2 regions of the Devosia yakushimensis genome follow, and region 1 is predicted to be linked to the other one. Evidence: predicted binding sites of a transcription regulator. Region 1 holds the regulator's gene; the other holds the start of a gene.

What was found. The regulator PhoB, encoded in region 1, activates phosphate uptake and scavenging genes when phosphate is short. The targets are predictions, from matches to a motif close to TGTCATNNANCTGTCAT.
Region 2: QQL79_RS06255 (esterase-like activity of phytase family protein) is a predicted target of PhoB. The motif match lies at 2,494-2,510, and genes of this name have one in related genera.

What each region holds. Positions count from the first base shown of each region.
Region 1 is NZ_BSNG01000001.1:713,802-719,554, forward strand. Features, by position in the region: gene QQL79_RS03400 (aldehyde dehydrogenase family protein) at 1-1,328, shown strand, start outside; gene QQL79_RS03405 (DMT family transporter) at 1,700-2,122, opposite strand; gene QQL79_RS03410 (DMT family transporter) at 2,119-2,604, opposite strand; gene phoB (phosphate regulon transcriptional regulator PhoB) at 2,907-3,608, opposite strand; gene phoU (phosphate signaling complex protein PhoU) at 3,612-4,322, opposite strand; gene pstB (phosphate ABC transporter ATP-binding protein PstB) at 4,352-5,134, opposite strand; gene pstA (phosphate ABC transporter permease PstA) at 5,208-5,753, opposite strand, start outside.
Region 2 is NZ_BSNG01000001.1:1,270,333-1,276,085, forward strand. Features, by position in the region: gene rpoC (DNA-directed RNA polymerase subunit beta') at 1-2,404, shown strand, start outside; gene QQL79_RS06255 (esterase-like activity of phytase family protein) at 2,579-3,877, shown strand; gene QQL79_RS06260 (esterase-like activity of phytase family protein) at 3,943-5,028, shown strand; gene QQL79_RS06265 (YbjN domain-containing protein) at 5,102-5,569, opposite strand.

The sequences.
Region 1 (5,753 bases):
CCGCCGAGGAAACCAAGCAGGCCATTGCCGCGGCCAAGGCCGCATTTCCGGCCTGGTCGCGTTCGGGGATTCTGGAGCGCCATGCGATCCTCAGCAAAACCAGCCAGGAAATCATCGCGCGCAAGGCCGAGCTGGGCGAACTGCTGAGCCGCGAAGAGGGTAAGACCCTGCCCGAAGGCATTGGCGAAGTGACGCGCGCGGCGCAGATTTTCGATTTCTTCGCCGGTGAAGTGCTGCGCCTGGCTGGCGAAGTGCTGCCCAGCGTGCGTCCGGGCGTGGGTGTCGAGATCACGCGCGAGCCGATCGGGGTGATCGGCATCATCACGCCGTGGAATTTCCCGATTGCCATTCCGACCTGGAAGATTGCCCCGGCGCTGGCCTATGGCAATACCGTGGTGATCAAGCCAGCCGATCTGGTGCCCGGTTCGACCTGGGCCATTGTCGATATCCTGGTGCGCAACGGGCTGCCCAAGGGCGTGCTCAACCTGGTGATGGGCAAGGGTTCGGTCGTAGGCCAGACCATTCTCGACAGCAAGGATGTCAACGCCATTTCCTTCACCGGTTCGGTGGGCACCGGCAAGCGCGTTGCGGCTGCCTCGATCGAGCATAATCGCAAGTTCCAGCTCGAAATGGGTGGCAAGAACCCGACCGTGGTGCTGGATGATGCCGATCTCAAGGTGGCGGTCGAAAGCGTGGCACAGTCGGCCTTCTTCTCGACCGGGCAGCGCTGCACGGCCTCTTCGCGCGTGATCGTGACCGAGGGGATCCACGACAAGTTCGTCGAGGCGTTGGCCGAGCGCACCCGCAACCTGCGGGTTGGCGATGCACTGGCCAAGGATACGGAAATCGGCCCGGTGGTCGACCCCAGCCAGCTCAAGCAGGACACCGACTATATCGCCATCGGCAAGGCCGAAGGCGCCAAGCTGGTGGCCGGCGGCGAGCTGGTGAAGGCTGCGACCGAGGGCTATTTCCTCCAGCCGACGCTGTTCACCGAGGCGACCAATTCCATGCGGATTTCGCGCGAGGAAATCTTTGGGCCGGTGGCTTCGGTCATCCGGGTGAAGGACTATGAAGAAGCGCTGGCGACGGCCAATGACACCGAATTCGGTCTCAGCGCCGGTATCGTCACCACCTCGCTGAAATATGCGACGCATTTCAAGCGCAATGCTGAAGCCGGCATGGTGATGGTCAATGTGCCGACGGCAGGTGTGGATTTCCACGTACCGTTCGGCGGCCGCAAGGGCTCGAGCTACGGCGCGCGCGAGCAGGGCAAGTATGCGGCTGAGTTCTTCACCGTGGTGAAGACGGCTTATACCGCCGCTGGTTGATTGGTACGCATTTTGTTGCATCCTTGGGGCTCCGCTTTTGCGGGGTCCTTTTTTTGCGTGCGGAAGCGCCGCCTGGTGCGGTTATCGAATAGACGGACGGACCCCGAGGCGGCATTTGCCTCGAAAGTGATTAGTATGAGACGCATGCCGCCTCGGGGTGCCGGGACTTTATCGGACGGCGCGATCGCAGACCCCAGCGTTTGCCGTAGCGCCCGCCCGATTGCCTTGTCCGCTCGACCCGGAGCAGAGCGCGACCCCCACTCCCCCGGCTGGCCTCCGGACGCTCGTCGCTGCAGCGCCGCCCGTATCCCGGAAGATGGAGGCAGTATGCGGGAGGTTTTGGTGGCGGGGATAAGAGGGATAGATTGGGGCTACCGCCGCCGCTGTGTCAGCGCCATGCCGCCCAGGATGAGCACTACTCCTAGCGCGCTGGCCCAAAGGGTCGAGGGGGCACCGCGGGCGAGGTCGAGCAGGACGCCGGAAACCATCTGGCCGCCGATGACCAGAAGAGCGGTGTTGACTGCGCCGATACGGGGAATGAGCCAGCTGCCGGAGGCGACGAAGATGACGCCGATGGGGCCGCCGATATAGGCGTGCCAGGGGGCGTCGGCCGCTCCGGCCGGGATCAGGCCGCCAATGGCGAGGCCCAGCGCGGTAAGCGCGACGAAGCCCACAAGGTGGTTCCAGAACGAGGCGATCAATGGGGAGCTTGAAAGGGCTAGGCGCCCATTGAGCTGGCGGCTGAGGCCGACCAGAAGCCCGGCCAGCACGGCATAGAGGATGGGGACGATCACGGGCGTCCTCCCATGCCGACAAGGATGATCAGGGCACTGCCGGCCAGGATCAGGAGCACGGCAGCGAGATCGCGCCATTCGAGGCGGCGTTTGGGCAGGCCGAACAGGCCCCAGCGGTCGGCAGCGAGGCTGAAAACGACCTGGCCGGCCAGACCCAGAGCCAGCGTTCCGGCCAAGGCAAGCGGGGAGTTTACCGTGGTGGAAGTCAGCATGACCGTGGCGGCGCCCGATATGCCCCCGAGATAGGCCCAGAGTGGCGCGCGAGGTTTTGGTTCGGAAGCGGCAGCCGGACGGTGGCGGTAGAGCAGGGCGAGGAAGACGAGAGCGGCGACGGTACCGGTGCCATGCGCTGCCCAGGAGGAGAAGAGGGCATTGCCGTAGCGGCCCAGTTCGCCGTTGAAAAAGACCATCAACGTGAGCAGGCCGCCGGTGCCGAAGGCGATCAGCAGGTGCAGCGGGTTGAGCCGGGATGTGGAGGACATTACAGGCGACTCGAGGGAGGGCGGTGGGGGGATGGTAGCATGGGCCCTTTTGTGGGGTAGTGGTTACCATCGAGCCTTTGTGGCTTCCCTCACCCCTCCCTGGCCCTCCCCATCAAGGGGAGGGTGACATCGAGTTGCTGGGATTTCTGTTCCTACGTGGCCATTGGAGTACCCCCTCCTAGCCTCCCCCTGATAGGGGGAGGGACTGGCCGGTGGGGGTGCGCTGTGGCCTGCCGTTTCTATGCGCACAAACGAAAATCCCCGCTTTCGCGGGGATTTCGTAGTGAGGATGCTTTTGGGGGTCAGGCGACTTGGGCGAAGCGTTCGTCGAAGGCGTAGCCGGCGCCGCGGACGGTGCGGATAGGGTCGGATTCGCGGCCGCGATTGATGGCGCGGCGGAGACGGCCGATATGCACGTCGACGGTGCGCTCATCGACATAGACATCGTTGCCCCAGACGCCATCGAGCAATTGCTCGCGCGAATAGACTCGGCCGGGATGGCGCATGAGATATTCGAGCAGGCGGTATTCGGTGGGGCCGAGATGGACGTCGCGATTGGCGCGGCGGACGCGGTGGGTGGTGCGGTCGAGCTCGAGATCGCCGACCTTGAGGGCGGCCGTTACCAGATTGGGATTGGCGCGGCGCAGCAGGGCATGAATGCGGGCGATCAGCTCAGGCACGGAGAAGGGCTTGACGATATAGTCGTCGGCGCCGGTCGAAAGACCGCGAACGCGCTCTTCCTCTTCGCCACGGGCGGTGAGCATGATGATCGGCACGCGGGCGGTTTCCTCGCGAGCACGCAGGCGCCGGCAGAGTTCGATACCCGAAATCTCCGGCAGCATCCAATCGAGCAGGATGAGGTCGGGCAGCTTTTCGTGGATCTGGCTCTGGGCCTCATCCCCGGTTTCCGCGGTGACGACGCGGAAACCTTCGGCTTCGAGATTGTAGCGCAGGAGGATGGCGATATCGCCTTCGTCCTCGACGACGAGAATAGTTGCCGGCATGGGCTAGGCCTTGAGCTGGGTACGATGCAGCTCCACCACTTCGGATGTGAGCTGCTTGCCAGTCTGCAGGTAATAGGCGCGTTCTGCGATATTGGTGGCGTGGTCGCCGATGCGCTCGAGGTTCTTGGCACAGAACAACAGGTGAGTGCAGGGCGTGATGTTGCGCGGATCTTCCATCATGTAGGTGAGCAATTCGCGGAACAGGGAGGTGTACATGGCGTCCACCTCGTCGTCGCGATTGCACACTTCGATGGCGCCGGCGGAGTCGCGGCTCGAATAGGAGTCGAGAGCATCCTTGATCTGGCGGAGGACCAGATTGGTCATGTTCTTGACGCCGTTATAGAAGGTCGGCTGCAGGTTGAGGCCTTCGAGCTTGAGCGAGCGGCGGGCCAGCTGCTTGGCCATGTCGCCGACACGTTCGAGATCGGAAGCGACATGGATGGCGGTGATGATCGAGCGCAGGTCGGACGCCATGGGCTGGCGGCGGGCGATCATGGAGACGGCCATGTCGTCGATCCGGCGCTGCATGTCGTCGATGCGCTGATCGGCGATGATGGTGAGATCGGCCAGCTCACGGTCCAGGCGCAGCAGCGCCTTGGTGCCGTTCTCGATGGCGACCTCGACCTGACCGCCCATTTCGGCGATCGACTGGGCCAGGGCGACGAGCTCGTCATTGTAGGACGAGACGATATGTTCGGGGCCGGAAGTGGGCATGTCGTTGTCTCTCTTGGTCCGGGGTTCGATCAGCCGATGCGGCCCATGATGTAGTCCTGGGTCTGCTTGTTGACCGGATTGGTGAAGATGTCTTCGGTGACGCCTTCCTCGATCAGATTGCCCAGGTGGAAGAAGGCCGTGCGCTGGCTGACGCGGGCGGCCTGCTGCATGGAGTGCGTCACGATGACGATGGTGTAGTTCTCGCGCAGCTCATCGATCAGTTCCTCGATGATGGCGGTGGCGATGGGGTCGAGGGCCGAGCAGGGCTCGTCCATCAGGATCACTTCGGGGCTGACGGCGATGGCGCGGGCAATGCAGAGGCGCTGCTGCTGGCCACCGGACAGGCCGGTGCCGGGTTCGTTGAGGCGGTCCTTGACTTCCTCGAACAGGCCCGCCTTGCGCAGGGAAGATACCACGATCTCGTCAAGGTCGGTCTTGGAGCGGGCCAGGCCGTGAATCTTGGGGCCATAGGCGACGTTGTCATAGATCGACTTGGGGAAGGGGTTGGGCTTCTGAAACACCATGCCGATGCGGGCGCGCAGTTCCACGACGTCGAGGCTGGGATCGTAGATGTTCTCGCCATCCAGCTCGATCAGGCCGCCGACCTTGGCACCTTCGATGGTGTCGTTCATGCGGTTGATGCAGCGCAGGAAGGTCGACTTGCCGCAGCCCGAGGGGCCGATGAAGGAGGTGACAGCACGGTCGGGAATGTCGATCGAGATGCCGTGCAGGGCCTGCTTGGCGCCGTAATGGACGGTGACGTCCTTGGCGTGCAGGCGGATCGGGCGTTCGAGTGCGTCTGTGGGATTCATGGTGGAGTTCACAGTCTGGTGGGTCATTTTAACCTTGCCGGCGAGCATGTCCATTTGGAGCTGTTCCTTCTCACTATGCGCGCTTTTCGAGCTTCGAGCGGAGATAAATCGCGACGCCGTTGAGCATGATCATGACGACGAGAAGCACCATGATCGCGGCGGCGGTGCGGGGTTCGAAGAAATTGCGGTTTTCATTGCCCTGCCAGAGATAGATCTGGACCGGCAGAGCGGTGGCCTGGTCGAGCGGGGTGGCGGGCACGGCGGCGACGAAGGCCTTCATGCCGATCAGCAGCAGGGGAGCCGTTTCGCCCAGCGCATGGGCAACGCCCAGGATGGTGGCGGTCAGGATCGAGGGGAAGGTGACCGGCAGCACGTGATGGAACACCATCTGCGTCTTGCTGGCACCCATGCCGAGCGCCGCCTGGCGCAGGGCGGGGGAGACGCCGAGAAGCGCACCGCGGGTGGCGATGATGATGGTGGGCAGGGTCATCAGGGTCAGCACCAGACCGCCGACGATGGGGGCGGAGATGGGCAGGTGCATGTAGTTGATGAATACCGCAGCGCCGAGCAGACCGAAGACGATGGAGGGCACGGCGGCGAGATTGTTGATATTGACTTC
Region 2 (5,753 bases), 560 kb from region 1:
TCAGCTGATGACCAAGAAGATGATCTCCAAGATGATCGACACGGTATACCGTGGCTGCGGTCAGAAGGAGACTGTGATCTTCTGTGACCGCGTGATGCAGCTGGGCTTCAAGAACGCCTGCGACGCCGGCATCTCGTTCGGCAAGGACGACATGGTTATCCCGCAGTCGAAATATTCGATCGTGGAAGCCACGCGCAAGCAGGTCGAAGAGTTCGAGCAGCAGTACAATGACGGCCTGATCACTCAGGGCGAAAAGTACAACAAGGTGGTCGACGCCTGGGCCAAGTGTGGCGACAAGGTTGCCGAAGAGATGATGAAGGGCATTGCTGCCGTTCAGATCGACGCGGAAACCAAGCGCCAGAAGCCGATCAACTCGGTTTACATGATGAGCCATTCGGGTGCCCGTGGTTCACCGGCCCAGATGAAGCAGCTGGCCGGTATGCGCGGCCTGATGGCCCGTCCGGACGGCTCGATCATCGAGACCCCGATCACGGCTAACTTCAAGGAAGGCCTGAACGTTCTCGAGTACTTCAACTCGACCCACGGTGCCCGTAAGGGTCTGGCCGACACCGCGCTCAAGACCGCCAATTCGGGTTACCTGACCCGTCGTCTGGTGGACGTGGCGCAGGACGCCATCATCGTGGCCGAGGATTGCGGCACCGAGCGTGGTCTGACCATGGAGCCCATCGTCGATGCCGGCCAGATCGTTGCTTCGATCGGCCAGCGCGTGCTGGGCCGTACCGCGGCTGACGACATCAACCATCCGCTGACCGGCGATCTGATCGCCGCAAAGGGGACGTTGCTGGAAGAAAAGCATGTCGACATCATCGAGGAAGCCCGGATCCAGTCGATCCGCATCCGCTCCCCGCTGACCTGCGATATGCGCCAGGGTACCTGCGCGGCCTGCTATGGCCGTGACCTTGCTCGCGGTACCCCCGTGAACATGGGTGAAGCTGTCGGCGTTATCGCCGCTCAGTCGATCGGTGAACCGGGCACCCAGCTCACCATGCGCACGTTCCACATCGGTGGTACGGCTCAGGTGGTCGACAGCTCGTTCCTGGAAGCCGGTGCGGAAGGCAAGATCGCCATCCGTAACCCCAACGTTGCCAAGGTCGAGGGCGGCAAGCTTGTCGTCATGGCCCGTAACGTGTCGCTCGCCATCCTCGATGCCGACGGCAAGGAACGCGCCACCCACAAGGTGACCTATGGTTCCAAGCTCCTGATCAAGGAAGGCGATATGGTTCGCCGTGGCCAGCGTTTGGCCGAATGGGACCCCTACACCCGTCCGATCCTCGCTGAAGTTGAGGGTGAGGTCGTGTTCGAGGATCTCGTTGACGGTGCGTCGGTTGCGGAAAACACCGACGAGGCGACGGGCTTCACCAAGCGCGTTGTCATCGACTGGCGTACCAATCAGCGCGGTGACGGCCTCAAGCCGGCCCTCGCGATTGCCCGCGGCGGTGCCGTGGCCAAGGTGGAACGCGGCGGCGACGCCCGTTACCTGCTCTCGGTTGACGCCGTTATCGCGGTCGAGCCCGGCGAGAAGGTTGCCCCCGGTGACGTGCTGGCCCGTATTCCGTTGGAATCGGCCAAGACCAAGGACATCACGGGCGGTCTGCCGCGCGTGGCTGAATTGTTCGAAGCCCGCCGTCCCAAGGATCACGCCATCATCGCCGAGATCGATGGTACGATCCGCTTCGGCCGCGACTATAAGAACAAGCGTCGCGTCATCATCGAGCCGACCGAGGACGGTGCTGATCCGGTTGAATACCTGATCCCGAAGGGCAAGCCCTTCCACCTTCAGGAAGGCGACCCGATCGAAAAGGGCGAGTACATCCTCGACGGCAACCCGGCGCCGCATGACATTCTGGCCATCAAGGGCGTGGAAGAGCTTGCTCGTTACCTCGTCAATGAAATCCAGGAAGTCTACCGTCTGCAGGGCGTGTTGATTAACGACAAGCACATCGAGGTGATCGTTCGCCAGATGCTGCAGAAGGTCGAGATCGTGGATCCAGGCGAGTCCGGCCTGCTCAAGGACGAGCAGCTCGACAAGCTGGACTTCGACGAGCTCAACGACGCTCTGGTCAGCGAAGGCAAGAAGCCGGCTACCGCCAATCCGGTGCTGCTCGGCATCACCAAGGCGTCGCTGCAGACCCGTTCGTTCGTGTCGGCCGCCTCGTTCCAGGAAACCACCCGCGTCCTCACCGAGGCGGCAGTTTCCGGCAAGGCCGATCTGCTCGAAGGTCTCAAGGAGAACGTCATTGTCGGCCGCCTGATCCCGGCCGGTACCGGTGCCGGCATCTCCTCGGCCAAGCTGATCGCGTCCAAGCGCGACGACCTGATCCTCGACGAACGCCGCCGCCAGGCCAATACCCAGGCGATCCCGGCTCCGACGCCAGCCGAGTAATCGGCACAACAGAACCGAATTTGAGGGAAGGGGGCCGCAAGGCTCCCTTTTCTTTTGGCGCTATGCCCTTGGCCCGCCATTCTGTGCATTGTCAACGAACTGCCATTTGCCCGTAGCGGAGCCGACACGTAGCCGCGCTAGCACGCGGATCGCTTCCCTTTCCGGAGACGATCCATGACCAAGATGACGCTGCTTGCCGCGCTTGCCGTCGCGATGCTTTCGACTTCCGCCTTCGCCCAGACCCAATTCGACGCCACGCTCAAGGCGCATGCCCAGCTTCCGGCGCAGACTTTCGTGCCCGCTCCGGCTGATGCGCCCTATGGCCTCTCCATGTCGGGGCGCTTTACCTCCGGCACCCGCGTCGAGACGCCCTATGGCTGGGCCAATCCGGCATCAGGCATTGCCATGCCATTCCCCGGCCAGCCCGTGCAGGGCATGTCCGGCATCCGTTCGCTGGGCGATGACCGCTTCCTGCTGTTGACCGACAACGGCTTCGGCAACAAGGCCAATTCCTCCGACGCCATGCTGATGTTCAACATCATGAAGATGGATTGGGAAACCGGCAAAGTCGGCATCGAACGCACCGTGTTCCTCAAGGATCCCAACCGCGTCGTGCCGTTCCCGATCGTCACCGAGCATAGCGACAGCCGCTACCTCACCGGCGCCGATTTCGATCCCGAATCCATCCAGCCGGTGGGCGACCATTACTGGATTGGCGACGAGTTCGGCCCCTGGCTGATCGAAGTTGATGCCGATGGCGTGGTGCTGCAGGTCGTCGCCACCAATCCGGGCGGTGTGGACTACAAGTCGCCGGACAACCAGTTCGTCTCGACCCCGGCTGCTGGCGCCGTGGTAACCGGCGTCAATACCGGCCGTTCGGGCGGTTACGAGGGCATGGCGCAGTCGATGGATGGCAAGACACTTTATCCGCTGCTGGAAAAGCCGTTCTACGACGAAGAGGCCAAGGCCCTCGAACTCATCGACGGCAAGCCGGTCCTGCGCATGCTGGAATTCGATGTCGCCGGCGCGAGCTGGAACGACAAGATCCGCTACTATCCGCTCGAAGACGCCACCCATGCGATCGGCGATTTCAACATCATCGATGGCACCCGCGGGCTGATCATCGAGCGCGACAATAATGAAGGCGACGATGGCCGCGAAAAAGCCGCCGCCTTCAAGCGCGTCTACCTCGTCGATCTGGAAAAGGCCGATGCGAATGGCGTGTTGGAAAAGCTGGCCTATATCGACCTGATGGCCATCAAGGACCCCGATGGCATTGCGCCGCGCGGCACCAAGGACGGCGTCTTCACCTTCCCCTTCGTGACCATTGAAGATGTCGACCTGGTCGATCCGACCACCATCGTCGTCGCCAATGACAACAACTATCCCGGCTCGACAGGCCGCGAAGCCGGCCGTGCCGACGACAACGAGTACATCCTGCTCGACGTCGCCGACTTCCTCAAGGCCGAGTAATCGCACCACGCGCGGCCGGGTAGGGCAGTCCTTCCCGGCCAAGCCATTTCACAGGAGCCTTTGCCATGAAGAATATCCTAGCGCCGTGCCTGATCGGCCTGGCCACTCTGATTGCCGCGCCCGCCCTGGGCCAGGACGCGCCGTTCAAGGTCGAGCTGCTCGGCTCGATCACCCTGCCGACCGGCCTTTCTATCGCCGGCGAGGAATTCGGCGGTATTTCCGGCCTCGACTATGATCCGGCAGCCGACATCTATTACGCCATCTCCGACGACCGCTCGCAGAATGCGCCCGCACGCTTCTATACCCTGCGCCTCAAGGCCGATGCCGAGGGCGTGCATGGCGTCGATATCGTCGCCAGCCACCTGCTGCGCGATGCCGCCGGCAATATCTTCCCGGCCAAGGGCATCGACCCCGAGTCGATCCGCTATAACGCTGCCACCCGCACGATTTTCTGGACCACCGAGAATGACGTGGCCGGCAATCCGGGCGTCTATGAATCGCGCCTGGACGGCAGCTTCCTGCGTGCCTTGGCCGTGCCGGATTACTATAAGCCGACCGCCGATGGCTCGTCGGGCATCTATGGTAACCTGGCCTTTGAAAGCCTGGCTATTTCCGCCGATGGCACATTGGTGCTGGCCGGCACGGAAAATGCCCTGGCCCAGGATGGCGCCAAGGCGACGCTCGAAGCGGGCAGCCCCTCGCGCATCATCTCGTTCGACATTGCCAGCGGTCAGCCAACCGCCGAGCAGATCTACGAGACCGGCCTAATCCACGCCAAGGCCACGGCCGAGCCGCCCTATAATGACAATGGCCTCTCCGAATTCATGGTGTTCGACGACAGCCACCTGCTCGCCGTCGAACGCTCCTTCGCCGCAGGCCTGGGCAATGAGATCAATTTCTATCTCGTCGACCTGTCCGGGGCGACCAATGTCAATGGCAGACCCTCGATCAAGGGCGAGACCGTTGAGCCGGCCGCCAAGCAGCGTGTGTTCAAGATCGGGGAAGGGGACTTCGACCTCGATATCGACAATATCGAATCCGTGACCTTCGGCCCCGAGATCGATGGCAAGCGCACGCTGGTCATTGCCTCGGACAATAATTTCAATCCCAACGGCCAGTTTACCCAGTTCGTGGTCTTCACGCTGAACTAGGCACGCAGCCTGACGCCAGAATGCAAAAGGGGCCGAACGGCCCCTTTTCGTTGTCGCTCATGTCGCGATGCGGTCAGCTCTCGTAGCCGACATGATCGGCGAACTGCTCGACCACCATCTTCCAGAGCGCGAACTGGGAATCGAGATATTCGGCGCTGATGCCCTGGACCATGTCGAGGTCCATTTCCACGCAGGCATCCTTGTCCTGGTCGAGATAGGCGCGGCTGAAACGCTTGTTGAAGTTCCAGTCGTTGATCTCTTCGAGCGTCGGCTTGATATCGAGGAAGCCGAGATAGAAATTCAGGTCCTCGCAATTCTTGTTGTTGGTGCAATTGCGGAAATAGACCTGATAGCTGACGCCGCCAATCTTGCCGGTGATCTGGGGGTCGCCGTTGGACTGTTTGGTCATCGATGCCGAGCCATAATTCTTGGCGACCGCGAGGATGTCCTCGGTATTGGCGCCGGTCAGCGTCTGCGCTTGCGCGGATACCGAAAGAGCCAGGGCGAGAGTCGCGCCGGCGAGCATTGGAACGAATTTCATTATTATATTCTCCCTTGTCCGGCTCTCTATATGGCCGGCGGTTCAATGGGGACCGATATCGATCAGCGGGGCGATGCTACACGTTTCGCCATGACCCGAAAATGACCGTTCGGCAAAATCGGCATGGGGCAGGGGCCGGGCATGGATTTCCACCCGCCTAGTCACGGATGAGAAAGCATTGCAA